4 regions of the Pseudomonas sp. LB1P83 genome follow, and region 4 is predicted to be linked to each of the others. Evidence: predicted binding sites of a transcription regulator. Region 4 holds the regulator's gene; each other region holds the start of a gene.
The links. Region 4 encodes sigma-54, which starts transcription at its own class of promoters, with help from an activator protein. Its sites were predicted from a motif close to ANTGGCATNNANNTTGCTNT; they were not measured.
Positions count from the first base shown of each region.

Region 1 (7,183 bases), 950 kb from region 4:
CCCTCAAAATTCACTCGCTACAGGATCCGCCCCATGAAAGCCGCACTCGTCGAACTCATCAGTAAAATCAGCTCCGGGTGCATGAGCGATGACGAAATCCTGAAAGTCGCTGATGAAGCGGCAGCGGCCTACGCCGATCCCGAGGCTTTTCTGACAGCCAATCCGGATATCAACTACGACGACTCCTTCCCGATTCCACTGGGCGAGTGGGTCGTGGTCGGCAGTCTGCCGGAAACCGTGCTGTTCCAGGCCGACACTTACGTAGACCTGTTCGCCCAGATCGTCGCCTCGTTTGGCCCCGGTGTTGATTTCAACATCAAACCCAAGCAACTGGCCAAAACCGAAGCCCTGACCGCGCTCAATCGCATTCAGGTGCAGATGGGCAGCATGAACAAGGAAAACGGTGGTTACACGCTGATGAACTTCAGCCAGTTGCTCGACGATGAGCTGCAAGTGGTGCTGGTCTACGGCAACGACGTACCGCGTGTGCTGGAGTTGTGCGCCGAGGTGGGCATCACCGCCGCGCCATCGCTCGAAGCCCTCAAAATTGCAGTCCACGTTTAAAAAGCGGAACCCTCGCAAGGCCCGGCTATCCTAAGAGTGCATACCACTCTTAGGGAGCGACACCATGGGTTCCACGTTCAACGGTCTGATTGGCCTGATCATTCTTGCCCTGGATATCTGGGCAATCATCAACGTGCTGAAAAGTGGCGCCAGTACAGGGATGAAAATCATCTGGGTGCTGCTGATCCTGCTGCTGCCGGTCCTGGGCCTGATCATCTGGGCCATCGCCGGGCCACGGGGCAACGTCCGGATCTGACCCCATCACAGGCCCTCTGTAGGAGCGAGGCTTGCCCGCGAAGAACGATTACACGGTTTAACAGGAAGACCGCGTTATCGTTCTTCGCGGGCAAGCCTTGCTCCTACAGGTATGTGGGAATCAGAAGGTTCGACCTGTCATCTTCCGCAACGTAGAATGCGCGCCTTTCCCGGTTAATCGAGCCGCTCGATTGGCCATCATGGGCGGGTAACCGTCCGTTGCCACCGCATTCATCGGAGCACTTCCCATGAGCAACATCACCACCAGCGACTACCTGGAAACCCTCTACGAAGGCTACGGCCAGCGTTTTCGCATGGAAAAACTGCTGCACGAAGTGCGCACCGAACACCAGCACCTGGTGATTTTCGAAAACCCGCGCATGGGCCGGGTCATGGCGCTGGACGGCGTGATCCAGACCACCGAAGCCGACGAATTCATCTACCACGAGATGCTCACCCACGTGCCGATCCTGGCGCACGGCACCGCCAAGCGCGTGCTGATCATCGGTGGCGGCGACGGCGGCATGCTGCGTGAAGTGGCCAAGCACCGCAGCGTCGAGCACATCACCATGGTCGAGATCGACGGCACCGTGGTCGAGATGTGCAAGGAATTCCTGCCGAACCACTCCAAGGGTGCGTTCGATGATCCACGCCTGAACCTGGTGATCGACGACGGCATGCGTTTCGTCGCTACCACCACCGAAAAATTCGACGTGATCATTTCCGACTCCACCGACCCGATCGGTCCGGGTGAAGTGCTGTTCTCGGAAAACTTCTACCAGGCCTGCCGCCGCTGCCTGAACGAAGGCGGCATCCTGGTGACCCAGAACGGCACCCCGTTCATGCAGATCGAAGAAGTCAAAACCACCGCAGGTCGCCTGCGCAGCCTGTTCCCGGACTGGCACTTCTATCAGGCTGCCGTGCCAACCTACATCGGTGGCTCGATGACCTTCGCCTGGGGCGCGACCAACACCGCCTATCGCAAGTTGTCCCGTGAAACCTTGCAACAGCGCTTCGCCGGCAGCGGCATCATCACCCGCTACTACAACCCGGAAATCCACATCGGCGCCTTCGCCTTGCCGCAATATGTGCTGCAAGCGGTGAACAAGCCAAGCAACGACTAAACTAATGATGTACGCATAACCCCTGTAGGAGCGAAGCTTGCTCGCGAAGGCGGTGTATCAGTCAATACACATGTCGACTGACACACCGCCTTCGCGAGCAAGCTTCGCTCCTACAGGTCCTGTGTTTTTCAAGCAGCGGGCGGTAATCCGTGGGAACGATCAGTCAGGCCAAAAGTCCAGATGGTTGTAAGCCCATTTGCGGGTTTGTTCGAGGAGGTACTGATGCAAAAGTGGAAAATCACTTTCGTGGATGATCACGGTGAACAAGTTGACGAGGTGTTCGAAAGCGATGAATGCCCGAACAACGAGCAAGCCGCGAAACTCATTCGCGCCCGACGTCTGCCTGTGGCTGCCGAACTGGACCTCAACGATCTGGAAGGGCGCACCGATGATCCGACTGTCAAAAGCCTGAAGACCCAGAACAGCATTGAAATCCTCAGCATCACTCCCGTCTGAAATTCACCTCGTCACATTCACAACCAGGCCTTGGCAGCGCCTCTGTCTTGGGGCTACTCTGCAAGCGAGATCAGCGAACGGATCGCTAAGGTCTGGTCTTGTCAGCTACATGCTTGCTTCCCACCGGCAACGCTGTTGCCGCATCGCTCGCACCAATCGGTTGCGAGTGCCGGGAATACGGAAAGTCTATCCATCATGATTGAGGGGGACGTTTCATGAGCACAGCCTATCAAGAAGACATCAGCAGCAGCGTGTTGCGCCGCATGAAAGAAGGCGGTTTCGACTTTTCACGATTCCATCCCATCGAGTTCTACGCCATTTTCCCGGACGAGGAGCGGGCACGCAGGGCAGCAGGGCATTACTGTGGTGAATCCTTGAATGCACAAATCAGCGTGCGTGATGACGGCGCGTGGGCCCTGGAACTGAGCAATGTGATGTACGCAACCTATGACGGTATCGGCGACTTTGAGCAGGACTTCGAGGCGGTGGTCGAGCCTCTGGGCGGCATCATCGAAGGATGGGGCGTCAAGCAGGAGGTACGAGGGCTACTCGCATAAGCTTATGAACAGTGACAACGCTCAGCAACGGCTGACCTTAGGGTTGGCCGTTTTTGTTTGAAGAAGATCGCAGCCTCGTTTCACTCGACAGCTGCTACAGAGTGAAACGAGGCTGCGATCTTTCTATGTGGTTTTTGATTCATAACGTTTCAAAAAATCAAAAAAAACCGCCTGAGCAGGCGGCTAAAGGGAAGTTCGTTCAGGTTTTGCAGCGAATGCGTGGATTATCCGCATCGACTCCCGGGCAGTGAAATCAACTCTGACTATGCTGGTGATAGGCGACAGCGTCGCCTTGCAATGAAGCGGGGGCGATCAGCGTGGGGCGTTTGCTGCACAGGATTGGTGCGGTGCAAACGGCGTCATTATCCAACTGATTGATAACAAAGCGTTTCTGCCGATGGCACGGGCCTTGCGAAGCCTAGATGTCCGGGTGACAAGGAGTACGGCATGATCCGCACCTATTTTGATGAGATGTACGATGCCGGCGGCCAGGTCCGCCCGCATTATCGGGAGTTTGCCCGTTGGCTGGCCGAGACGCCTGACGAGCTTTTGGCACAACGGCGACGCGAGGCCGATCTGCTGTTTCATCGCGCCGGGATTACCTTCACGCTCTACGGGGATGAGCAGGGGACAGAGCGCCTGATTCCCTTCGATACCATCCCGCGCAGCATCCCTGCCAGTGAATGGCGGATTGTCGAGCGCGGCTGTATCCAGCGGGTCAAGGCGTTGAACATGTTCCTCGCCGATCTCTACCACGAGCAGCGCATCATCAAGGCCGGGATCATCCCGGCCGAGCAAGTGCTGGCCAACGAGCAATACCAGTTGGCGATGCAAGGGCTGGATCTGCATCGCGATATCTATTCGCACATCTCCGGTGTCGATCTGGTGCGCGATGGCGACGGCACGTACTACGTGCTTGAAGACAACCTTCGTACACCCAGCGGCGTGAGCTACATGCTCGAAGACCGCAAGATGATGATGCGCCTGTTCCCCGAGCTGTTCTCGGCCCAGCGCATCGCACCGATCGACCATTATCCAAACCTGTTGCTCGACACCCTGAAAAGCTCCAGCCCGATCGATAACCCGAGCGTGGTGGTGCTGACGCCGGGTCGCTTCAACAGCGCGTTTTTCGAGCATGCCTTCCTGGCACGGGAGATGGGCGTCGAGTTGGTGGAAGGCGCGGACCTGTTCGTGCGTGACGACAAGGTGTTCATGCGCACCACGGACGGGCCGAAAGCCGTCGACGTCATTTACCGTCGCCTCGACGATGCGTTCCTCGATCCGCTGGCGTTCAACCCGGACTCGATGCTCGGCGTTCCAGGGCTGCTGTCGTCCTATCGCTCCGGCAACGTCGTGCTGGCGAATGCCATCGGCACCGGGGTTGCGGACGACAAGTCGGTGTATCCGTTTGTCACGGACATGATCCGTTTTTACCTGGACGAAGAACCGATTCTGAAGAATGTGCCGACGTTTCAGTGTCGCAACCCTTCGGAACTGTCCCACGTGCTGGCCAATCTTCCAGACCTGGTGGTCAAGGAAACCCAGGGCTCCGGCGGTTACGGAATGCTGGTAGGGCCGGCGGCGACGGCGGCGGAAATCGAGTCTTTCCGCGCGCGGATCAAGGCCAAGCCTCACGCGTATATCGCGCAACCGACGTTGTCCCTGTCGACCTGTCCGACCTTTGTCGAAAACGGCATCGCCCCACGCCATATCGACCTGCGTCCGTTTGTATTGTCTGGCCGCGAAACCCGGGTTGTGCCCGGCGGTTTGACCCGTGTCGCCCTGCGCGAAGGCTCCCTGGTGGTGAATTCCTCCCAGGGCGGCGGAACCAAGGACACCTGGGTGGTCGAGGATTGAAGGAAGCTTGCCATGTTAAGTAGAACTGCCTCGGATTTGTATTGGATGTCGCGTTACCTGGAGCGGGCGGAAAACCTCGCACGGATGCTCGACATCAGTTATTCGCTGTCGCTGATGCCGCAGGATGGTCGCGGTGACGGCCTGCACGAACTGGCCATGCCGCTGCTGATCACCGGCACCCTGGACGATTACCTGGAGCGCCACGGTGACTTGCACGCCGAACGGCTGCTGCATTTCTTTGCCTTGGACGCGGCCAACCCGGCAAGCATCTACAGCTGCCTCGGCTCGGCGCGGGCCAGTGCTCATGCGGTGCGTGGGCGAATCACCGCGGACATGTGGGAAAACATCAACGCCACGTGGCTGGAAATTCGCGGGATCGCCGAGCAGGGCTTGAGTCGCTACGGCATGAGCCGTTTTTGCGAGTGGATCAAGGAACGTTCCCACCTGTTCCGTGGCGCGTCCTACGGCACGATCATGCGTAACGATGCGTTCCGCTTCATTCGTCTGGGGACGTTTATCGAACGGGCCGACAACACCTTGCGCCTGCTCGACGCCCGCTACGAAATGGCCGGCGATCAGGCCGAAGCGGTCAGCGATGGCACCGCTCACGCGTATTACCAGTGGAGCGCTTTATTAAGGGCGTTGTCGTCGTTCGAGGCCTACACCGAGATCTACCGCGACGCACCCGGCGCCCGGCATGTGGCCGAGTTGCTGTTGCTGCGCGCCGATGTGCCACGTTCCCTGCGTGCCTGCACCGAAGAAATCGACCAGATCCTCGCCCAACTGCCGGGGGCCAATGGCCGCCCCGCGCAACGTCTGGCGGCGGAGATGGACGCGCGCCTGCGCTACACCGGCATCAACGAAATTCTCGACGAAGGCCTGCATGCCTGGCTGACCGAATTCATCCCGCTGGTGCGCCAGTTGGGTAACGCCATTCACAGTTCTTACCTGGAGGCTGCATGAGACTTTCCATTAGCCACGAAACCACCTATCACTACGAAGATCAGGTGCGGGCGAGCATCCAGTACTTGCGACTGACACCCCACGACAGCGAGCGTCAGCATGTGCTCAGCTGGCAACTCGACCTGCCGCGCCCGGTGCGCGCGCAACTCGATCCGTTCGGCAACATCCTGCACGTGCTGACCATGGACGAGCCGCACGAGGCAATTATCATCGGCGCCCGTGGCCAGGTGGACATCGACGAACTGCGTGAAGCCGAGCATGAGAGCCAGTCGGCGCTGCCGTTCCTGCGCTTCACGCGCCTGACCGAAGCTGACGAGGCGTTGCGTGCGTTCGCCGAGAAGGAGTGCAAAAAACGCCGGGATCGCACGGCGCTGATCGACTTGATGCATGGCCTGAATTCGCACATGACCTACACGCCGGGCTCCACCGAGGTGGATACCAGCGCCGCCCAGGCCTTCGCCGGGCGTTCCGGCGTCTGTCAGGACCACACCCATGCGTTTTTGGCCTGTGCCCGCAGCCTGGGCATTCCGTCGCGTTATGTGTCGGGGTATTTGTACAGCGAGAACAGCGAACACCTGGCCAGTCACGCCTGGGCCGAAGCCTGGCTCGATGACGCGTGGTACAGCTTCGATGTGACCAATGAACTGGCCCGGCCGGAGCGGCATTTGAAACTGGCGGTAGGCCTGGATTACCTGGATGCCTGCCCGGTGCGAGGCATGCGTCGGGGCGGCGGGTGTGAGCAGATGCATGCGAAAGTGTTTGTGTCGCCGACGCCGCTGCCAGTCATCTCCGTCCAGCAACAATAACCGCAACACCACCCCCCTGTAGGAGCGAGGCTTGCCCGCAAATAACGATAACGCGGTCCTTTCGTTAGACCGCATCGCCTTCTTCGCGGGCAAGCCTCGCTCCTACAAGGAGAAATGGGGTCAGGGCTTAACCTTGCGTCCAGCCATATGCTTCAAATACCCCACCAACATTTCCAGATCCCCATCCGGCAACACCGTCGCCGCAAACCCCGGCATCTTCGCCTGAGGCCATTGCCGCAAGCTCTGCGGATCTCGAATGTAGCGCTTCAGGAAATCCGCCCCAAAGTACTCGGTCGGATTAAATGGAATGTTCAAATCCGGCCCGAACTGCGCATCTCCGGCACCATTGAGTCGGTGACAGGCCAGGCAATTCTTCTGAAACAAGGCAAAGCCTTTATTAACCGGATCGTCGGCCTTCAAGGCAGGATCGGGCAGCAGTGCAGGGAAGCGCTCGGCGACTGGCGCCATGCGCTTGATACTCGCCACTTGAAACGGCCATTGCTCAGGGCTGATGTGGCCGGCTTGCGGATCGACCCACACCAGATAAAACGGCCCGGCACCCGGTTTGCCTTCAGATAGCGCAGGCCACGGCTTGGCCGGG
Region 1 covers NZ_CM142709.1:1,642,452-1,649,634, forward strand. The annotation lists gene ACYZTY_RS07540 (hypothetical protein) at 34-564, shown strand; gene ACYZTY_RS07545 (PLDc N-terminal domain-containing protein) at 629-820, shown strand; gene speE (polyamine aminopropyltransferase) at 1,068-1,943, shown strand; gene ACYZTY_RS07555 (hypothetical protein) at 2,166-2,399, shown strand; gene ACYZTY_RS07560 (ribonuclease E inhibitor RraB) at 2,615-2,956, shown strand; gene ACYZTY_RS07565 (circularly permuted type 2 ATP-grasp protein) at 3,404-4,813, shown strand; gene ACYZTY_RS07570 (alpha-E domain-containing protein) at 4,826-5,776, shown strand; gene ACYZTY_RS07575 (transglutaminase family protein) at 5,773-6,582, shown strand; gene ACYZTY_RS07580 (c-type cytochrome) at 6,703-7,183, opposite strand, start outside.
Region 1: a site for sigma-54 is predicted at 3,353-3,372, ahead of ACYZTY_RS07565 (circularly permuted type 2 ATP-grasp protein). Genes of this name have one in related genera too.

Region 2 (7,183 bases), 2.9 Mb from region 4:
TGCACCGCTGCATCACGTGGCCATGCCGGACAGCATGTCGAGTTCGCCACTGGTGGCGTGCCTTGACCCGCGGGTCGATGAGCAAGTGGTGCAGGATCAGATGCAGAACCCGATCAACCCAGAACCTGCGCCTGAACCCGAGCAGGACCCCGACACCGATCCACCGCCAGAAGACCCGGATGCGGGTCGCGAGCAAAGTTTTACCGAAGCCAGGCCTTAAGCTGGGGCATAAAAAAACGGGCAGTCACCGCAAGGGACTGCCCGTTTTTGTTGAAGCGTTGTATCAGATGTCGTCTTTGTCGAAGCGGCGCGCTTCACGCTGAAGCTGATAGACGAACCGTTCGACCTGGCGCTGCACCAGTCCGCTCATGTTGTGAAAGCGGATGCCGGCGAAGGTGGTGGAGATTCTTTCTTCGAAATGCAGGTAACGCAATTCCACCGGCGCGGTCATGCTGCCGAAGGGCAGGTCGGCAATAAAGCGGTCGTAGACCTGACCCAGTTGCAGCCGGGGGGTGATGTCACCTTCAAAGCGCAGCTTGCAGCCAGTGGCGGAAATGTCGAGCAGCTTGCCTCTGATCGGGAACTTGAGCTTTTCGCCGCCCAGTTCGACATCGACCAGTTGCGCCAGCTTCAACGCAGCCCGGAAGGCATTGCGGCGCTGGTGGTAGACCACTTCATCGGGGAGGGTGCCACGGTAGCAGCGATCACCGGATTCATCGATGGTCAGCGGACCGTTGCTTTCCCACGCAATGCGCACGCCGTCGTGGAAGCCTTCAACGCGAAATGGTTCGCCGGCCAGCAGATAACGTTCGCCGTCGCGAGGCACCATTTCGTCCAGTGCAATGCTGTTGCCGTCACGATCGACGTCCACCAGATAGCTCTGGAAGCGCTGGCTGCGTTCGTGGAACGTGATGATCAGCGGGTCATGGCTCTCTTGCAGCTGCCGCAGGTTACCGGCGATCTCCATCGGCGTGGATAGCACCTTCGGTGGCTGCGGAGCATCTTCCGCGTTTAAGGCATTGAACACGGTTCATCATTCTCCAGACAAAATATGACTGCGACTTGCCAGCATACTGCCAGCATGTGAGGCGTCTTGATAGAGCGTGCTCATTTACAGGGCTCAAGCCTGACTAAGCGGGCGCGGCTTCGCTAGCATGGCGGTTGATCCGCGGGCATCGTAAAGCGCTGGCGGTTCGCCGCCGGTGAGGATTTTCAGCTGATTGGCCGTGGCGGCCTGCTGGACCAGGATCGACTGGCCGTTATTGACGTTGGCCGCCTGGCATTGAGCCAGGAGATCGGTCAGTTTATCGCTCTGTTCCAGCAATTGATCGCCGATGCTCGACTGGCTGGCAAGTTGCTCCAGGCCGTTGCGATTGGTCGGCAGATTCAGGCTGGCGAGGACTTCACTGCGCTTGCGGCCATGCTGTTCCAGCAGAATGATCATTGCCTGTTTCTGCGCCAGAATATCCTCGAGCAGCGGCATGTCGCGACCGTGCAAAGCGATGGATTCGGTTTGCAGTAACTCCAGCAAGTATTGCGCTGGAGCAAAATCGTCGGTGATCAGTTGCAGTAAATTAGTGTCGTGCATGGCTGGCCTTGGGGTTTAAGCGTCCAAAAGCCTGGCGCAGGCCGTGGCCTAGCGCTGGGCTTCGAAGTTGAGCAGTTTGCTGGCTACACGGTTGCTGTCGACTTTATAGCTGCCATCGGCAATCGCTGCTTTCAACTCGGCCACACGGGCGTTGTCGACGGCAGGCTGATCGCGCAGCTTGTCAGTGACCTTCTGCAACTGTTGAGCCTCATTGCTGAGGTGTACCGATTCCCCGCTTTTGGCGGTACTGGCCTGTTCGGCCGGGGTATTCAGCGGCGCGGATTTGCCGGTTTCGGCAGTTTCCTTCGCGGTGCTGGTACGCGTACTACCGGTAAGTGACGAGGAGCTGTTCAAACGGCTGAAATCGATGACCATGATAAAAAACCTCTGGGTATTTGGACGCTTGCCATGTTTTCGGCTCTCCCTGCGAAAACTTTAGGCCCATTTATCAATGAGCTTGCATGCGCCAGCGCGAGTCCTGCCTGCGGCACAGTTTAGGGAACCGCCGGGCGGTGCGCCATCTCTTCACCAACAGATCGCTCTACATGGCCACTTCCACCTGGCCGGGCGCTGTGACTTGCGCCTTGATGACCCGCTGGGAGTTGAGGTTTTTCACCCGAATCTGTTCACGCAGGCCGCCGTTGGACAGGGCTTCGCCCGGCATGCGCACACTGAGCGTACCACTGCGGGCGGTAATCACCACCTGATCGCCCTTGCTGATGACTTCCGCCTGTTCGAGATGAACCAGCGTCAGGACCTGATTGGCGACCGTTGGTCGGGTAAGTTTCTGTCCGACGGCCTGATCCATGGAAGTGAAATAACCCTGGTTGATCAGGCTGATATCCCGCTCGCGCAACATGACGTCGCCGGGCTCGATGACCCCTGCGCGTTTAAGCGGACGCGTGGTCGTGACAACCTCTCGAAACAGCCGGACTTGAGCGGGTACGAAGACCGTCCAAGGGGACGTACTGTCGCAGCGGACCTTGACCGTTACCCGCCCGATCGGGGTCGCCGGGCTCTCGAGGGTGGCTGTCAATTCCTTGTCGCACATGGGCATGCGCAGTCGCGGATCGAGCTGGTTGACCTCGATTTCGTAGCGCCCCTCCGTTTGACTGGTAGCCAAATAGTCTTCTACGGTGAATTCAAGAAAGCCCTGAGTGACGCCGATAAGCATGTCAGGCAAGGTAACCGCGTCAGCAAGGGCAGGGCTGCCAGCGTTGAACAGGCAAACGGCCGACATCGCGCAAAGCAATTTGCGGGAAGTTGATGTCAGGCGTCGGAAAAATGTCGGTTCTGTGTTCATAAGAGTTAAAAAGCAAGCGCCGTGCCGTTTAGCAATGAATGTGCGTCGCAACACACTTAAGCGTTGGTGTAGGAGTCTGTGCATGGCTGGTGTAATGGATGCGGTAAACCAGCGCACGCAACTGGTTGGGCAGAATCGCCTTGAGCTGTTGTTGTTCCGTCTCGACGGCCAGCAGCTGTATGGGATCAACGTGTTCAAGGTTCGGGAAGTGCTGCAATGCCCCAAACTGACCGTGATGCCCAAGTCCAGTCCTGTCGTGTGCGGTGTGGCAAATATCCGGGGGGCGACCATTCCGATTCTTGATCTGGCAATGGCGACCGGCTCCGGCGCACTTAAAGATCAGAGCAATCCCTTCGTGATCATCACGGAGTACAACACCAAGACCCAGGGTTTCCTGGTGCGATCGGTAGAGCGCATCGTCAACATGAACTGGGAGGAGATTCATCCGCCACCCAAGGGCACGGGACGCGATCATTACCTGACGGCTGTGACTCGGGTCGACAATCAGTTAGTCGAAATCATCGACGTCGAGAAAGTGCTGGCGGAAGTGGCGCCGACACCGGAAGCGATTTCGGTGGGTGTGGTGGATGTCGAAACCCAGCACAAGGCGCTGTCCCTGAAAGTATTGACGGTCGACGACTCGTCAGTGGCGCGCAAGCAAGTAACGCGTTGCCTGCAGACGGTCGGCGTCGAAGTGGTGGCGTTGAACGACGGCAAGCAAGCGCTGGATTACTTGCGCAAGCTGGTCGATGAAGGCAAGAAGCCGGAAGAAGAGTTCCTGATGATGATTTCCGACATCGAGATGCCGGAAATGGACGGGTACACCCTGACGGCCGAGATCCGCAACGACCCGCGCATGCAAAAGCTTCATATCATCCTGCATACTTCGTTGTCGGGTGTATTCAATCAGGCGATGGTCAAGAAAGTCGGCGCGGATGACTTCCTTGCCAAATTCCGTCCTGATGACCTGGCATCCCGGGTAGTCGACCGGATCAAAGCAGCAGATATCAGCTAGGGGCCTTCTGCCCCTAACAGTTAACACGATTTAAGAGGCGGCATCTTTGTCTACGGGTAATTTGGATTTCGAACAGTTCCGGGTATTCCTGGAAAAAGCCTGTGGCATTTTGCTCGGTGAAAACAAGCAGTACTTGGTCTCGAGCCGTCTCAACAAACTGATGGAGCAGCAAGGTATCAAGTCCCTGGGTGAGCTGGTCCAGCGCATCCAGACCCAGCCGCGCAGCGGTTTGCGCGAGATGGTGGTGGATGCCATGACCACCAACGAAACCCTGTGGTTTCGTGATACCTATCCGTTTGAAGTCTTGAAGAACAAGGTGCTGCCCGAGGCGATCAAGGCTGCCCCTGGTCAGCGTTTGCGGATCTGGTCGGCGGCGTGCTCGTCGGGTCAGGAACCGTATTCGCTGTCGATGTCCATCGATGAGTTCGAACGCGTCAACATGGGCCAGCTGAAAATGGGGGCGCAGATTGTGGCCACCGACCTGTCCGGCACCATGCTGACCAACTGCAAGACCGGCGAGTACGACAGCCTGGCCATCGGCCGTGGTCTGTCGCCCGAGCGCCTTCAGCGTTATTTCGACCCGAAAGGGCCGGGACGCTGGGCCATCAAGGCGCCGATCAAGAGTCGCGTGGAGTTCCGCTCGTTCAACTTGCTGGACAGCTACGCGGCCCTGGGCAAGTTCGACATCGTGTTCTGCCGCAACGTGCTGATCTACTTCTCCGCCGAGGTGAAGAAAGACATCCTCTTGCGCATTCACAGCACGCTCAAGCCGGGTGGTTATCTGTTCCTCGGCGCCTCCGAAGCGCTGAACGGTTTGCCGGATCACTACCAGATGGTCCAGTGCAGCCCAGGGATCATTTACCAGGCGAAGTGATTTGTTGGCGTCATCAAAAAAACGGGAGCCCTCATCGGCTCCCGTTTTTTTATGCCTGATGATTTCCCAATCCACCACCGATTCCCTGTAGGAGTGAGCCGGCTCCGGGCGGCGTTCCGACGATAGCGGTGGGACTGTTTGCATTGATGTCGACTGACACGACGCCATCGCGAGCAGGCTCGCTCCTACAAGGGGAGGAGGTGTTCGTTGGAGGGCGATAAGCGGCAGAAAAGCGGCAGACGGCGGAAATCGGTTGCCGCTTTTCTGGCATTGCCGCCTTGCCACTGCCGGCAAAGCCCCGGTTTACGGGCTTTTTTGAATTGGCACGCCGCTTGCTATACCTCTGTTACGAAAAATCAGGTCACCCGAAGGTTTCCGACATGAGCATCAGCTTCGATAAAGCGCTCGGTATCCACGAACAAGCCCTGGGCTTCCGCGCGCAGCGTGCCGAAGTCCTGGCCAACAACATCGCCAACGCCGATACCCCGAACTACAAGGCTCGGGACCTGGAATTCTCCAAGGTGCTTGCCGCACAGAACGAGAAATCCAAGGGCGGCACTTTTGCCTTGAACATGACCAACAACCGTCATATCGAGGCCGAAGGCCTGGGCAATGGCGACGAGTCGCTGATGTATCGCACGCCGATGCAGCCGTCGATCGACCAGAACACTGTGGACGCCCAACTGGAACAGTCGAACTACGCGGAAAACGCCGTCGGCTTCCAGGCCAGCTTCACCCTGCTCAACAGCAAATTCAAAGGGCTGGTATCAGCCCTGCGCGGAGAGTAATTCATGTCTCTATCCAGTGTTTTCAACATTGCCGGTAGCGGCATGAGTGCCCAGACCACGCGCTTGAACACCGTGGCCTCGAACATCGCCAACGCCGAAACCGTCTCGTCGAGCATCGACCAGACCTATCGCGCCCGTCACCCGGTGTTCGCCACCATGTTCCAGGGCGGCCAGAGCGGCGGCAGCGATTCGCTGTTCCAGAACCAGGACGCCGCCGGTCAAGGCGTGCAAGTGCTGGGCGTGGTCGAAGACCAGAGCAACCTTGACGCACGTTACGAGCCGAACCATCCGGCCGCCGATGCCAAGGGCTACGTCTACTACCCGAACGTCAACGTCGTCGAAGAAATGGCCGACATGATTTCCGCCAGTCGTTCGTTCCAGACCAACGCCGAAATGATGAACACCGCCAAAACCATGATGCAGAAGGTCCTGACCCTCGGTCAGTGATAAGGGGCGACTCAGATGAGTGTTACCGATACCACTAGCGGCTTGAGCATCAAGGACGTCTTGGCCAATTCTTCGGTCAAGACCAACACCAGCGCTGACGGTCTGACGGCGGCGACTAACAGCGCCGCCGGCAAGAAGGCGTTGGGCAAGGATGCGTTCCTGCAATTGCTGGTCACCCAGCTGAAAAACCAGAACCCGCTCGAGCCGCAGGACAATGGTGAGTTCGTGGCTCAGCTGGCACAGTTCAGTAGCCTGGAAGGCATCACCACGCTGAACGAGACGGTCAGCGGCATTGCCGGCAACTACAACTCCTCGCAAGCGCTGCAAGCGTCTTCGCTGGTGGGTCGTTCGGTGGTCGCGCAGACCGACACGGCGGTGGTCGATACCTCGAAGAGTTTCAACGGCACGGCCGTGGTACCGGCATCGGTGGATCCGGTCACGGTCAAGATCACCGACGCCGATGGCAAAGTTGTCCGCACCATCGACCTGGGCAGCCAGAAAGCCGGCAACGCCAGTTTCATCTGGGACGGCAAGAACGATGCGGGCGTAGTGGCCAAGGCAGGCACGTACAAATTCGCTGCCACCGCGACTTACGACAGCAAGGCGACCTCGCTGGTTACTTACCTGCCGGCAACCGTCAACAGTGTGACCATCAGCCAGACCGGCGGTGAGTTGATGCTGAACCTGGCAGGCCTGGGCAGCGTTGCCCTGTCCAAAGTACAAACCATTGGTATATAGAGCCGACTAACACGGCACAAGGGAGTGGAATATGTCTTTCAATATCGGCCTTAGCGGTCTCTATGCAGCCAACAAACAACTGGACGTGACCGGCAACAACATCGCCAACGTCGCGACCACCGGTTTCAAATCGTCCCGTGCAGAATTCGAAGACGTGTACTCGGCCACTCGCCTGGGTACCGGCAGCAAGACCATCGGTAACGGCGTGCGTCTGGCCAACGTTTCCCAGCAGTTCGGCCAGGGCGACGTGAACAACACCGGCAACGTGCTGGACATGGGTATCCAGGGCAACGGTTTCTTCATCCTCAGCGACAACGGTTCCTTGAGCTACACCCGTGCCGGTGCGTTCAAGACTGACGCTGAAAACTACGTGATCGACAACAACGGCAACCGTCTGCAAGGTTACGGCGTTGATGACAACGGCAAGATC
Region 2 covers NZ_CM142709.1:4,498,081-4,505,263, reverse strand. The annotation lists gene ACYZTY_RS20665 (MFS transporter) at 1-220, shown strand, start outside; gene ACYZTY_RS20660 (flagellar brake protein) at 284-1,027, opposite strand; gene ACYZTY_RS20655 (flagella synthesis protein FlgN) at 1,121-1,588, opposite strand; gene flgM (flagellar biosynthesis anti-sigma factor FlgM) at 1,637-1,963, opposite strand; gene flgA (flagellar basal body P-ring formation chaperone FlgA) at 2,130-2,891, opposite strand; gene ACYZTY_RS20640 (chemotaxis protein CheV) at 2,974-3,906, shown strand; gene cheR (protein-glutamate O-methyltransferase CheR) at 3,953-4,780, shown strand; gene flgB (flagellar basal body rod protein FlgB) at 5,161-5,568, shown strand; gene flgC (flagellar basal body rod protein FlgC) at 5,572-6,015, shown strand; gene flgD (flagellar hook assembly protein FlgD) at 6,031-6,753, shown strand; gene flgE (flagellar hook protein FlgE) at 6,785-7,183, shown strand, end outside.
Region 2: a site for sigma-54 is predicted at 5,100-5,119, ahead of flgB (flagellar basal body rod protein FlgB). Genes of this name have one in related genera too.

Region 3 (7,183 bases), 750 kb from region 4:
CGCAAACCTGAACAAGGTTAGAAGAAACGCAGGAACGGATTTTTTTCTTCTTCGGGTTTGTCTTTGAGCGGACATTCCGGCCGTTGGCCGTAGTCGGTGAGGGTGCAGGGGTTGACCTTGCGTTTCTGCGCGAGGGAAATGCGCAGCATCTGGAACGGTTGATTGGCCGTGCGTTCGACGGTGCGGCCTTGTTCGTCGAGGATTTCCACGGACAGGTTGTGGCTGCCACGGTCGATGTTGCTCAGGGCAAACACCGGACTGAGGCCGGGCTCGGCAGTGGGTTGGCCATCGAGCAACAATCGGTAGCGATGGCCCCGTTGCAGGCCGGGTTCGTTGGTAACGCTGACGATCAACTCACCGGCATTGCTACGGACCGTAGCGTCCGGTTCCGGGACCAGCACGCGGAGCATGTCGTAGTGGAACAACAGCCGCTCTTCATTCTTCTGCTCGGCAATCACGGGGCGCGCGCCTGTCGGGTTGGCGGTCATGCGATTGCTCGTCGCCAGCGGCACACGCTTGGCATTGCCCGGGCCTGGCTGGTCGGTGTAGACACGATTGCCGTGAGCGTCGACGTAGGTAAAGACCTCGGCCGTTACCGGCAGCGCGATCAGGCAGGTGATCAGCAGCCATAACCTCATGGCTTATGCACCCGTTGCACGGTGAAGGTCACTGTCGGGCTCTGCTGAACGAGGTTCTCGCCATCAATCACCTGCACCGCGAGGCTATGTTCGCCACGGTCAATGTTCACCAGCTGCAGAATCGGTACGTTGCTCGACTGCCCGTAGGGTTGATCATCCAGCAGCAACCTGAACAGGTGCGGCGCTTGAAGGCGCGGTTTGATCATGACGCTGACGGTGAACGTGCCGTTGTTGGCGCGCAGGGCCTCTTCGGTGGGTAAACCGGTCAACTCCAGCACCTCATAGGCGCTGCGCGGCTGTTCGCGGTTGCTGGCTTCGGCAGCGGGTGCAGGAGGCGTCTGGCGCTCAACGCTGTTGAGCGGTGGCAGTTCGACCGGCTGAGCCTTGACGCCATCGGGTGGTTGATTGCTGTAGGCGGTGTTGCCGGAGGCGTCGGTGTACTTATAGATCTGCGCTGCGGCGGGCAGGGCGATCAGCAGCAACATCAAAAGAAAACCACGACCCATAAAATCGACCAGAAACGAAAGCGTTGGGTTGCAGCATAGGTCAGGGGGTTGCGATTGACCCAGCTCGTTAACATTTGGGCATGATTTACAGAGATCTTCCAAACACCACAAATCCCTGTGGGAGCGGGCTTGCCCGCGATATCGGTGTATCAGCCAACATTACTGTTGGGTGTGCCGACGCTATCGCGGGCAAGACCGGTCCCACAGGGTTCTTTGTTGACGGCCAAATCGTGGGCATAAAAAAGACCTCCCGAAGGAGGCCTCTTTTTGTCACGCCGCTTTCGCAGGCGCTACCGGATCAGCAGCTGTAGTACAGCTCATATTCCAGTGGGTGTACGAAGGTACGTACTTTGATTTCTTCTTCGCTTTTCAGAGCGATGTAAGCGTCGATGAAGTCATCGGAGAACACGCCGCCTTTGGTCAGGAACGCACGACCTTTGTCCAGCTCTTCCAGGGCTTCTTTCAGGCTGCCGCAAACTTGTGGGATCTCTTTCGCCTCTTCAGGCGGCAGGTCGTACAGGTTTTTGTCAGCTGCGTCGCCAGGGTGGATCTTGTTCTGGATGCCGTCCAGGCCAGCCATTACCAGGGCTGCGAAGGCCAGGTACGGGTTGGCTGCCGGATCCGGGAAGCGGGCTTCGATACGGCGAGCGCGCGGGCTGGACACGTAAGGAATACGGATCGAAGCGGAACGGTTGCGAGCCGAGTAGGCCAGCATTACCGGCGCTTCGAAACCTGGGACCAGACGCTTGTAGGAGTTGGTCGACGGGTTGGTGAAGCCGTTCAGGGCCTTGCCGTGCTTGATGATGCCACCGATGAAGTACAGGGCGGTGTCGGACAGGCCGGCATAGCCTTCGCCAGCGAAGGTGTTCTTGCCATCTTTGGCGATGGACAAGTGAACGTGCATACCCGAACCGTTATCGCCGTACAGAGGCTTAGGCATGAAGGTCGCGGTGCGGCCGTAAGCGACAGCAACGTTGTGCACGCAGTACTTCAGGGTCTGAACTTCGTCAGCCTTGGCGACCAGGGTGTTGAACTTCACACCGATTTCGTTCTGACCGGCAGTTGCCACTTCGTGGTGGTGAACTTCGATGACCAGACCCATTTCTTCCATGGCGTTGCACATGGAGGTACGGATTTCGTGGTCGTGGTCGAACGGTGGAACCGGGAAGTAACCGCCTTTGATACCTGGACGGTGGCCGTGGTTGCCGCCTTCGATGTCCTGGTCGGACATCCAGGAACCTTGTTCGGAGAAGATTTTGAACATCGAGCCGGAGATGTCGGACTTGAACTTCACTTGGTCGAAGATGAAGAACTCAGGCTCCGGGCCAACGAATACGGTGTCGCCGATACCGGTGGATTTCAGGTATTCCTCGGCACGCTTGGCGATCGCACGTGGGTCGCGATCGTAGCCTTGCATGGTCGACGGCTCGATGACGTCGCACACGATGATCAGCGTTGGGTCTTCGGTGAACGGGTCGAGAACGGCAGTGCTGTCGTCCGGCAGCAGGATCATGTCGGAAGCTTCGATGCCTTTCCAGCCAGCGATGGAGGAACCGTCGAACATTTTGCCTTCTTCGAAGAAAGCTTCATCCAGCGCGTCGCGAGCCGGCATGGTCACGTGGTGCTGAGTGCCTTTGGTGTCCGTGAAGCGCAGATCAATCCACTTGACGTCATGATCTTTGATGAGTTGAACCGACTTCGACATAGTGTCCTCCGGGTGGCTTCGGGCTTAGTAGTGGATGCCCTTAGAATGTGGGTGATGCCGGCGCGAATACTCTGCCAAGGCAACCTGCCTCACAAGGGAGCAAATTGCATGCCAGTGCCCCACCATGGGTTTTTTGCCCCAATAACACGCTTATAAAGGCACAAAGCGTCTGTAAGCTGAAAATCTCGCCCTACAATGTAGCGTTAAAATCAATAAATGACCTGTTTTGGTGCGCTCAAAACCTTCTGCACATTAACTGGTTAAACCTTGAGCAATTTCCGCTATAATCCGCGCCCCCCTTTTTCGGCTGGCCCAGCGCGCGCTGTTTTCATGAAACTAATCGTAAAAGTCTTCCCCGAGATCACCATCAAGAGCCGCCCGGTACGGATGCGTTTCATCCGCCAGTTGGCCAAAAACATCCGTACCGTGCTCCGCGACCTGGACCCGGCTGTGGTGGTGAACGGTGTGTGGGACAATCTCGAGCTGGAAACACGCGTCAGCGAGCCCAAAGCCCTGAAGGAGATGACCGAGCGCCTGAGCTGCATGCCGGGCATCGCGCATTTCCTGCAAGTCGACGAATACCCGCTGGGCGACTTCGACGATATCGTCGCCAAGTGCAAGCAGCACTTCGGTGAGGCGTTGGCCGGGAAAATCTTTTCGGTGCGCTGCAAGCGTGCCGGCAAGCATGAATTCAGTTCGATGGACGTCGAGAAATACGTTGGCAGCCAACTGCGTCGTCAGTGCGGCGCCGCCGGAATCTCGCTGAAAGAGCCGGAAATCGAAGTCCGCATCGAAATTCGCGACAAACGGTTGTTCGTGATCCACAACCAGCACAACAGCATCGGCGGATATCCGCTGGGTGCCCTGGAACAGACGCTTGTGCTGATGTCCGGCGGTTTCGATTCCACCGTTGCGTCGTACCAGATCATGCGCCGCGGCCTGATGAGCCATTTCTGCTTCTTCAATCTGGGCGGACGGGCCCATGAACTGGGCGTCATGGAAGTCGCGCACTTCATCTGGAAGAAGTACGGCAGCTCCCAACGCGTGTTATTTGTGAGTGTGCCGTTCGAGGAAGTACTGGGAGAAATTCTCGGGAAAGTCGATAACAGTCATATGGGTGTGGTTTTGAAGCGTATGATGTTGCGCGCTGCTTCCCGTATTGCCGATCGGCTGGACATCGAGGCGCTGGTTACCGGCGAGGCGATTTCCCAGGTGTCGAGCCAGACACTGCCGAACCTGTCCGTGATCGACTGCGTGACCGACAAGTTGGTCTTGCGTCCGCTGATCGCCAGTCACAAGCAGGACATCATCGACCTGGCCAACGAAATCGGCACTGCCGACTTCGCCAAGCACATGCCGGAATACTGCGGGGTCATCTCGGTGAACCCCAAGACCCACGCCAAGCGACCGCGCGTGGAGTACGAAGAACAACAGTTCGACATGGCAGTTCTTGAGCGTGCGCTCGAGAACGCCAAGCTGGTGCCGATCGATCGCGTGATCGACGAATTGGGCCAGGATGTGCAGATTGAAGAAGTCAGCGATGCACTGGCGGGCCAGATCATCATCGACATCCGTCACCCGGATGCCGCTGAAGACGAGCCGCTTGAGCTCGCTGGCATAGAGGTACAGACGATGCCGTTTTATGCACTGAACGCTCGTTTCAAGGAACTGGACCCTACTCGCCAGTACCTGCTGTATTGCGACAAAGGCGTGATGAGTCGCCTGCATGCCCACCATTTGCTCAGTGAGGGGCATGCCAATGTGCGCGTTTATCGACCGAGCTAAGAGCCCGGGGCTGTATGCCTGTGGCCTGCGTCACCGGCCCCCCGACTCTGCCGTCAAGCTGTAACGGCAAGGCCTGACTCTACTGTTAATCGCTGCCACGACCTGTCAGCACACCGAATCCTCTGATCGAGATACACAAGTGATCGAAAATCTACGCAACATCGCCATCATTGCTCACGTTGACCATGGTAAGACCACCCTGGTAGACAAACTCTTGCGTCAATCCGGCACCCTGGAGCGCAACGAGCTCAACGACGAGCGCGTGATGGACTCCAACGACCAGGAGAAAGAGCGCGGTATTACCATTCTGGCGAAAAACACCGCCATCAACTGGAACGGCTACCACATCAACATCGTGGACACTCCGGGCCACGCCGACTTCGGCGGCGAAGTTGAACGCGTAATGTCGATGGTTGACTCCGTTCTGCTGCTGGTTGACGCTCAAGACGGCCCTATGCCGCAAACCCGTTTCGTGACCAAGAAGGCTTTCGAAGCCGGCCTGCGTCCAATCGTGGTCATCAACAAGGTTGACCGTCCAGGCGCGCGTCCGGACTGGGTTCTGGACCAGATCTTCGACCTGTTCGACAACCTCGGTGCAACCGAAGAACAGCTGGACTTCAAAGTCGTCTACGCCTCGGCCCTGAACGGCATTGCCGGTCTGGAACACACCGCCATGGCTGAAGACATGACCCCGCTGTACCAGTCGATCGTCGACAACGTACCTGCGCCGAAAGTTGACCGTGACGGTCCGTTCCAGATGCAAATCTCGGCACTGGACTACAACAGCTTCCTGGGCATCATCGGCGTTGGCCGTATCGCTCGTGGTCGCGTCAAGCCGAACACCCAGGTTGTGGCGATCGATGCCGACGGCAAGCGCCGTAACGGCCGTATCCTGAAGCTGATGGGTCACCACGGTCTGCACCGCGTTGACGTTGAAGAAGCAGCTGCCGGCGACATCGTCTGCATCAGCGGCTTCGATTCGCTGTTCATCTCCGACACTCTGTGCGACCCACTGAACGTCGAAGCGATGAAGCCGCTGACCGTTGACGAACCAACTGTTTCCATGACCTTCCAGGTTAACGACTCGCCGTTCTGCGGTCGTGAAGGCAAGTTCGTCACCAGCCGTAACATCAAAGAGCGTCTGGACAAAGAACTGCTCTACAACGTTGCCCTGCGCGTTGAAGAAGGCGACACCGCCGACAAGTTCAAAGTCTCCGGCCGTGGTGAGCTGCACCTCTCGGTACTGATCGAAACCATGCGTCGCGAAGGCTTCGAAATGGGTGTTGGTCGTCCGGAAGTGATCATCCGCATGGTTGACGGCGTCAAGCACGAACCGTACGAAAACGTGACCATCGACCTGCCGGAAGAATCGCAAGGTTCGATCATGGAACAGATCGGTATCCGTAAAGGCGACCTGACCAACATGGTTCCGGATGGCAAGGGCCGTGTGCGCCTTGAGTACAACATCCCGGCTCGTGGCTTGATTGGTTTCCGTAACGAGTTCCTGACCCTGACCTCCGGTGCAGGCATCCTGACCTCGATCTTCGACCGTTACGACGTGATGAAGTCCGGCGACATGTCCGGCCGTCAGAACGGCGTGCTGGTTTCGGTTGCTACCGGTAAGGCTCTGACTTACTCGCTGGAAACCCTGCAAGCTCGCGGCAAACTGTTCCTGGGTCACGGTGAAGACGTGTACGAAGGTCAAATCGTCGGCATCAACAGCCGCGACAACGACCTGGGCGTCAACCCAACCAAAGGCAAGAAGCTCGACAACATGCGTGCTTCGGGTAAAGACGAAACCATCGCTCTGGTTCCGCCTATCCGTTTCACCCTGGAACAAGCTCTGGAATTCGTTCAAGAAGACGAATTGTGCGAAGTCACTCCTAAGTCCATCCGTCTTCGCAAGAAGATCCTGGGCGAAAGCGAGCGTACCCGCGCTGCCAAGAAAAGCGGTAACTGAGTCTCGACTTAGTTAGCAGCTAAAAAAACGCCCCCGACCGCAAGGTCGGGGGCGTTTTTGTTTGTCTGGGGTTTGTGCGGTGTTTGTGCCGGCCCCTTCGCGGGCAAGCCTCGCTCCTACGGATCTACAAAACCTGTAGGAGCGAGGCTTGCCCGCGAAAGCGATCTATCAGTCAGCGAGGTTTTGGATCAGAACTTCTCGAGGGTCCGGCGGCTTTCGCTGGTCTCACGCGCCACTTCCTTGGGCTTGTAAGCGCAATACCCCGGCCGTGGCCCGATTTTCGGGTGATTGCGGCAGGTATCCGGACGCTTTTCATAAATAGTGCACAGACGGCTCTTACGATCCAGGTACAGGCAATCGTTGTTGCTCATGCGCTGGAGGGTGAAGATCTCGGTCTTCTGGTTGTAACGCTCGACGATCCCTTCCTTCTGCAAGCGCTTGGCGATGTTCTTCGCTGGCTCGCCGCGCTCGAACTCGTCGACGATGCCGATACGGATCAGATCCTTGATCTTGGTCTCGACCGGCAGCGTGCAGCAGCTGGATACACACGAGCCGCACATCGGCGCAGAATATTTTGCCCAGGTATCGA
Region 3 covers NZ_CM142709.1:6,650,491-6,657,673, forward strand. The annotation lists gene ACYZTY_RS30680 (DUF4124 domain-containing protein) at 18-638, opposite strand; gene ACYZTY_RS30685 (DUF4124 domain-containing protein) at 635-1,144, opposite strand; gene glnA (glutamate--ammonia ligase) at 1,443-2,849, opposite strand; gene thiI (tRNA uracil 4-sulfurtransferase ThiI) at 3,180-4,634, shown strand; gene typA (translational GTPase TypA) at 4,774-6,594, shown strand; gene ACYZTY_RS30705 (YkgJ family cysteine cluster protein) at 6,783-7,183, opposite strand, start outside.
Region 3: a site for sigma-54 is predicted at 2,946-2,965, ahead of glnA (glutamate--ammonia ligase). Genes of this name have one in related genera too.

Region 4 (7,183 bases):
GTAGCGGTAACCAGGACAGCCCGTTGATGAATGGCAATACGCCGATCCTCGGCCTGGATGTCTGGGAGCACGCTTATTACCTGCAATACCAGAATCGCCGTCCTGAATACATCAATGCGTTCTACAACGTCATTAATTGGCCCGAAGTCGCTGCGCGTTATCAGGCTGCGCTGGTTTAAGTCCTCTATAAAAAAACAATCCAAGGCTGACTATGGGCACTGAAACACTGGTGATCGGAAGCGGGCGAATGTTTCGTTACGCATTGGGATCGCTGTTGCTACTGGCGGGCATGACGTTGTTGGTCGCCCATGGCCTGGCGTGGCTGGACCTCGAACCCAAACTGCTGCGCGCGCTACAGGGCGGGGCGATTTGTGCCTTGGGCACTGCGTTGGGCGCAGTGCCGGTGCTGGTGATTCGGCGGATGCCGCAGGCGGTCAGCGATACGCTACTCGGTTTCGGCGCTGGGGTGATGCTGGCGGCGACGGCGTTTTCGCTGATCGTGCCGGGTATCTCCGCTGCTGAAAGCCTGGGTCTGACACCCTGGGCGTCCAGCGGCCTGATCAGCTTCGGTATCATGCTTGGCGCGTTAGGGTTGTTTCTGGTGGACCGAAAGGTGTCCGGCGCCTCCCCGGAAATGCTCGTCGGTACGCTGGAACGGCCGGTCATCCCGCCACGGATCTGGTTGTTTGTGTTTGCCATCATTGCCCACAACATTCCTGAAGGCATGGCGGTCGGAGTCTCGGCCGGTGGTGGAATGCCGGATGCTGACAGCCTGGCGATGGGCATTGCGTTGCAGGATGTGCCGGAAGGTCTGGTGATCGCGCTGGTGCTGTCAGGGGCGGGGATGTCGCGGGTCAAGGCGTTCCTGATCGGTGCCGCATCAGGTCTGGTCGAGCCGGTCTTCGCGCTGTTGTGCGCCTGGCTGGTGAGCCTGGCCGAATTGCTGTTGCCGTTGGGATTGGCGCTGGCGGCGGGGGCGATGCTGCTGGTGGTCACCCATGAAGTCATTCCCGAGTCGCGACGCAATGGTCATGACAAGCTGGCGAGCCTTGGGCTGCTGATCGGGTTTTGTTTGATGATGGTGATGGATACGGCCTTGGCCTAGAGTCTGGCGCGGAATGTGTAATAGCAGCTGGCGAAGCCTGCGTTCGGCTGCGAAGCAGTCGTAAAATCAGCCACCGCGGTCTATCAAGTAAATCGTGTATTCCGGATTTACGACGGCTTCGCAGCCGAACGCAGGCTTCGCCAGCTGCTACAAAGAGCTGCGGGGTTACTCGCCTTCGTCGAAGTAGTTGTTGATCAATGCCACCAGCGCATCCAGCGCTTCCTGTTCCTGATGACCTTCAGTACTCAGGTAGATTTTGGTGCCCTTGCCGGCGGCGAGCATCATCATTGCCATGATGCTTTTGCCATCGACCGTGGATTCCGGCGTGCGTCCTACCCTGATCATGCAGTCCTTGAACTCACCGGCAACGCCAACGAATTTTGCCGAAGCGCGGGCATGCAGGCCCAGCTTGTTGATGATTTCGATTTCCAGAGCAGGCATCGCGATGTGAATCCTTTAGCTGAGGTCGCGGTGGCGAACCTGGACGTTCTTCAGGGATTGTTGCAGGACCTGGCCCAGACGTTCGGTCAGGTAGACGGAGCGGTGATGCCCGCCGGTGCAGCCAATGGCAATGGTGACATAAGCGCGGTTGCTGGCGGCAAAGCGCGGCAACCACTTGAGCAGGTACGTGGAAATGTCCTGGAACATCTCTTCGACGTCCGGTTGCGCCGCCAGGTATTCGGCCACCGGTTGATCAAGCCCCGACTGGGCGCGCAATTCTGGCTTCCAGTAAGGGTTGGGCAGGCAGCGCACATCGAACACCACGTCCGCATCCACCGGCATGCCACGCTTGAACCCGAAAGACTCCACCAGGAACGCAGTGCCAGGCTCGGGTTGATTGAGCAGGCGTAGCTTGATGGTATCGCGCAGCTGATACAGGTTCAGGTTGGTGGTGTTGACTTTGAGGTCGGCCAGATCAGCGATGGGGCCCAGCAGATTGCTTTCGTCCTGAATCGCTTCGGCCAATGAACGATTGGCGTTGCTCAGTGGGTGGCGGCGGCGCGTTTCCGAAAAACGTTTGAGCAGCGTTTCTTCGTCGGCGTCCAGATACAGCACATCGCATTTGATATGCCGGCTGCGGACTTCTTCCAGCAACTCCGGGAACCGCGATAGATGACTCGGCAGGTTGCGCGCATCAATGGATACAGCGACCAGCGGTTGTGCCAGCTCGGTATGAATCAGCGCGCGTTCGGCCAGTTCCGGCAGCAATCCGGCGGGCAGGTTGTCGATGCAGTAGTAACCGTTGTCCTCGAGAACATCGAGGGCGGTGCTTTTACCTGAGCCGGAACGGCCACTGACAATGATCAATCGCATGATTACTGACCGTTTTGCTCGTCCAGGACAACCTGATACAAGGCTTCATTGCTCGGGGCGCTGCGCAGTTTTTCGCGCACTTCCTTGCGATCGAGCATGCTGGCGATCTGGCGCAGTAGCTCCAGGTGCGCATCGGTGGCGGCTTGCGGGACCAGCAAAACGAACAGCAGGTCAACCGGAGCGCCGTCGATGGCGTCGAAATCGATGGGGGCGTCGAGGTGCATCAAGGCACTGATGGGCGAGTTACAACCCTTGAGACGACAGTGGGGAATGGCGATGCCGTTACCAAAACCGGTCGAGCCAAGTTTTTCACGGGCGATCAGAGCCTCGAAGACATCTTGCATCTCCAGATCCGGGACTTCTTTATGGATAAGGTTGGCAATTTGCTCGAGGGCTTTCTTTTTGCTGCCGCCCGGCACGTTCACGAGGGAACGGCCGGGGGTCAGGATGCTTTCAAGTCGGATCATGGGTTGGGAGTGTTAACGACCGGTCGCGCCTTGGAGGAGGCTCTGGGTCTTTTCCTTATGCTTTTTGAGTTGTTTATCCAGCTTGTCGGTGAGTGCGTCGATCGCCGCGTACATATCGGTATGTTCCGCGTTGGCGACCACTTCATTCCCGGGAATATGCAGCGTGGCTTCGATTTTCTGCTTCAGCTTTTCGACCGTCATCGTGACCTGCACGTTGGTGATCTTGTCGAAATGTCGCTCCAATCGTTCGAGTTTTTCGCCGATGTAGGTGCGAAGAGGTTCGGTCACTTCCAGTTGGTGTCCACTGATGTTGACTTGCATACAGCTTCTCCTTCGTTGCCAGTGCATAAAGCGGTAGATCAGATGATCTACCACTGGAACGCTGTGGCGTGGCCCTACATCAACCGCTTGCGTTCGCTCGAAGGCGCGATCCCGAGGGATTCGCGGTACTTGGCGACGGTGCGGCGAGCCACCTGAATGCCTTGTGCCTCCAGTAAACCAGCGATCTTGCTGTCACTCAACGGCTTTTTCTGATTTTCCGCCGCAACCAGTTTTTTGATGATCGCGCGGATCGCTGTGGACGAGCATTCACCGCCTTCGGAGGTGCTGACGTGGCTGGAGAAAAAGTATTTCAGTTCATATATGCCCCGAGGGGTATGCATGAATTTCTGCGTGGTCACCCGCGAAATCGTCGACTCATGCATCCCCACCGCTTCGGCGATGTCATGCAGCACCAGCGGTTTCATCGCTTCGTCACCGTATTCCAGGAAGCCGCGCTGATGCTCGACAATCTGGGTGGCTACTTTCATCAGGGTTTCGTTGCGGCTTTGCAGGCTCTTGATAAACCAGCGGGCCTCTTGCAACTGATTGCGCATGAAGGTGTTGTCGGCGCTGGTATCGGCGCGGCGCACAAAACCGGCGTACTGGGCGTTGACCCGCAGCCGTGGCACCGATTCCTGGTTCAGTTCGACCAGCCAGCGTTCGTTATCCTTGCGCACGATCACGTCAGGAACTACGTACTCGGCCTCGCTGGACTCGATCTGCGAGCCCGGACGAGGGTTGAGGCTCTGCACCAGCTCGATCACCTGGCGCAGTTCATCTTCCTTGAGCTTCATGCGGCGCATCAGCTGGCTGTAGTCGCGGCTGCCGAGCAGGTCGATGTAGTCGCTGACCAGACGCTTGGCTTCGGCCAACCAAGGCGTCTTGGCGGGCAGTTGGCGCAGTTGCAGCAGCAGGCATTCGCCCAGGTTGCGGGCGCCAATGCCGGCCGGTTCGAATTGCTGGATGCGGTGCAGGACGGCTTCGATTTCGTCCAGTTCGATGTCCAGTTCCGGATCGAAGGCCTCGAGAATTTCCTCGAGGGTTTCGTCCAGGTAGCCCTGATTGTTGATGCAGTCGATCAGGGTCACGGCGATCAGGCGATCGGTGTCGGACATCGGTGCCAGGTTCAGTTGCCACAGCAAATGGCTTTGCAGGCTTTCACCGGCCGATGTACGGGTGGTGAAATCCCACTCGTCGTCATCGTTGCTCGGCAGGCTGCTGGCGCTGGTCTGGTAGACGTCTTCCCACGCGGTATCGACGGGCAGTTCGTTGGGAATGCGCTCGTTCCAGTCACCTTCCTCGAGGTTATCCACCGTGGGGGCGGTTTCCTGGTAGGAGGGTTCCGAAACATCGGCGTTGGGTAGCTGTTCGGCTTTGTCGGCCAAGGGGTCGGCATTATCGAAGTCGTCGCCTTCTTCCTGGCGTTCGAGCATCGGATTGGACTCCAGGGCCTCCTGGATTTCCTGTTGCAGGTCCAGGGTCGACAATTGGAGCAGGCGGATGGCCTGTTGCAGCTGCGGTGTCATCGTCAGCTGCTGGCCCATTCTCAAGACTAGCGATGGTTTCATGGCAGGGGCTTAACACCTTATTCGCCGGCGCACATGCGCCATCCACTACAGGGCGCCGGAGCGCCAAACATAAGCAAATTATATGCCCGAAACTGCAGCGTTTGCCTAGAGCGCTGTAACAATAAAAAAGTATTGATTTTTTATCGAGAAAAGCGCTCGGACAATCAGCCAGACACCTCAGTGCTTAAAGGCGGAACTCATGGCCCAGATACACTTCCTTGACCAGTTCGTTGGCCAGGATGGTGGCGGAGTCACCTTCGGCGATCAGCTGGCCATCGTTGACGATGTAGGCGGTTTCGCAGATGTCCAGGGTTTCACGGACGTTGTGGTCAGTGATCAGCACGCCAATGCCTTTGGCCTTGAGGTGATAGATGATCTGTTTGATGTCGCCCACCGAAATCGGGTCCACGCCGGCGAAAGGTTCGTCGAGCAGAATGAATTTCGGGTTGGTGGCCAGTGCCCGGGCGATTTCCACACGGCGACGTTCACCACCGGACAGGCTCATGCCGAGGTTGTCGCGGATGTGGCTGATGTGGAATTCCTGCAGCAGGCTTTCCAGCTCTTTGCGACGATCGGCCTTGTCGAGTTCCTTGCGGGTCTCGAGGATGGCCATGATGTTGTCGGCCACCGACAGTTTGCGGAAGATCGACGCTTCTTGCGGAAGATAGCCGATACCGGCCTTTGCACGACCGTGCATCGGCTGGTGGCTGACGTCCAGGTCGTCGATCAATACGCGACCCTGATCCGCCTGCACCAGGCCAACGATCATGTAGAAACAGGTGGTCTTGCCGGCGCCGTTAGGACCCAGCAGGCCGACGATTTGACCGCTGTCGATGGACAGGCTGACGTCACGCACGACCTGGCGGCTCTTGTAGCTCTTGGCCAGATGCTGAGCTTTCAGAGTTGCCATTAAGGGGCCTTTTGCTCTTCGGTTTTCTTTTTGGGCTGGATCACCATGTCGATCCGCGGACGCGACTCGGTGACCTTGCTGCCCGTAGCGCGACCGGCGCTGGCGAGCTTTTTGTTGGTGTCATAGACGATTTTCTCGCCCTGGGTCACGTTGCCGTCCTTGTCGATGACTTTGGCGCGGTCGATCAGCACGACGCGGTCTTGCGAGGCGTGGTACTGGATAGTGACCCCATAGCCTTGAACAGGCTTTGTATCGCCTGCCGTTTGCAGCTGCTCGAAGTAGGCGAGGTTGCCCACCGAAGTCACTACGTCGATATCGCCGTTTGGGGTGCGGGTCATGGTCACAGTATTGCCGGTGACCTTCATCGAGCCCTGGGTGATGATCACGTCACCTTTATAGGTGGCAATGCCGTTCTTGTCGTCCAGTTGGGCGTCGTCGGCCTGAATGCGGATAGGCTGCTGTTGATCGTCCGGCAGAGCCCAGGCGCTCACGCTTCCCAGTGCTGCGCCCAGACTGAGCAAAATAGGGAGAGTTTTAACGAGCCTCATACTGTCCTCTTACGTTCGATAGCAGGTGTATCCTGCTTTCTTTCAAATACGCTTTCATTCCGTTGCCTGTCGATACACCGCCAGCGCCGTCGATTCTAACGGGTTGATCGGTCTGCGCATATTGCTGCTGCGGGAACACCGTCATTCGGGTGGTGGTAATCAGGGTTTTGCGGTTTTTCTCGTCGAAACGCGTGATGCGCACCGAGTCGATCAGCTCGACCTGAGTGCCGTCCGGGTTGACTTCGCCGTGCTCACTCTGGACGTGCCACGGGAACTCGGTGCCGCGGAACATGTTCAGGTCAGGGTTGGTCAGCAACGTCACCTCGCTCACTTTCATGTGTTCGACCTTGTCGGACGTCATTTCGTACTGCAATTTGCCGTCCGGCAGGTACTGCACGCTGTGGGCGTTGAGGGCGTAATAGTCGATCGCGCTTTCATCGACCTTGACCACCGGTTTGTCGAGGAAGCGTTCCGGGCTGATGTTCCAGTAGCCGACCGCGGCAAACAGCGCCGCGATGCAACCGAACACCAGGATGTTACGAATCTTTTTGCTCAGCATAATGGGCTCACAGGTACGCGGCGTTGGCCGCATCGAGGCGGCCCTGGGCGCGCAGGATCAATTCACAGAATTCGCGAGCAGCACCTTCGCCACCACGGGCCTGGGTGATGCCATGGGCGTGTTCACGCACGAAGCTGGCGGCGTTTGCTACAGCCATGCCCAGGCCAACGCGGCGAATCACCGGCAGGTCCGGCAAGTCGTCGCCCAGATAGGCGACCTGCTCATAGCTTAGGTTGAGCTGAGCCAGAAGTTCGTCGAGCACCACCAGTTTGTCTTCGCGCCCCTGGTAAAGGTGAGGAATGCCGAGATTCTTCGCTCGACGTTCGACCACCGGGGTCTTGCGGCCGCTGATGATAGCTGTCTGTACGCCGGCTGCCATCAACATCTTGAT
Region 4 covers NZ_CM142709.1:693,377-700,559, forward strand. The annotation lists gene ACYZTY_RS02980 (superoxide dismutase) at 1-179, shown strand, start outside; gene ACYZTY_RS02985 (ZIP family metal transporter) at 212-1,105, shown strand; gene ACYZTY_RS02990 (HPr family phosphocarrier protein) at 1,271-1,546, opposite strand; gene rapZ (RNase adapter RapZ) at 1,562-2,419, opposite strand; gene ptsN (PTS IIA-like nitrogen regulatory protein PtsN) at 2,422-2,886, opposite strand; gene hpf (ribosome hibernation-promoting factor, HPF/YfiA family) at 2,899-3,207, opposite strand; gene ACYZTY_RS03010 (RNA polymerase factor sigma-54) at 3,282-4,775, opposite strand; gene lptB (LPS export ABC transporter ATP-binding protein) at 4,960-5,685, opposite strand; gene lptA (lipopolysaccharide transport periplasmic protein LptA) at 5,685-6,233, opposite strand; gene lptC (LPS export ABC transporter periplasmic protein LptC) at 6,220-6,792, opposite strand; gene ACYZTY_RS03030 (KdsC family phosphatase) at 6,800-7,183, opposite strand, start outside.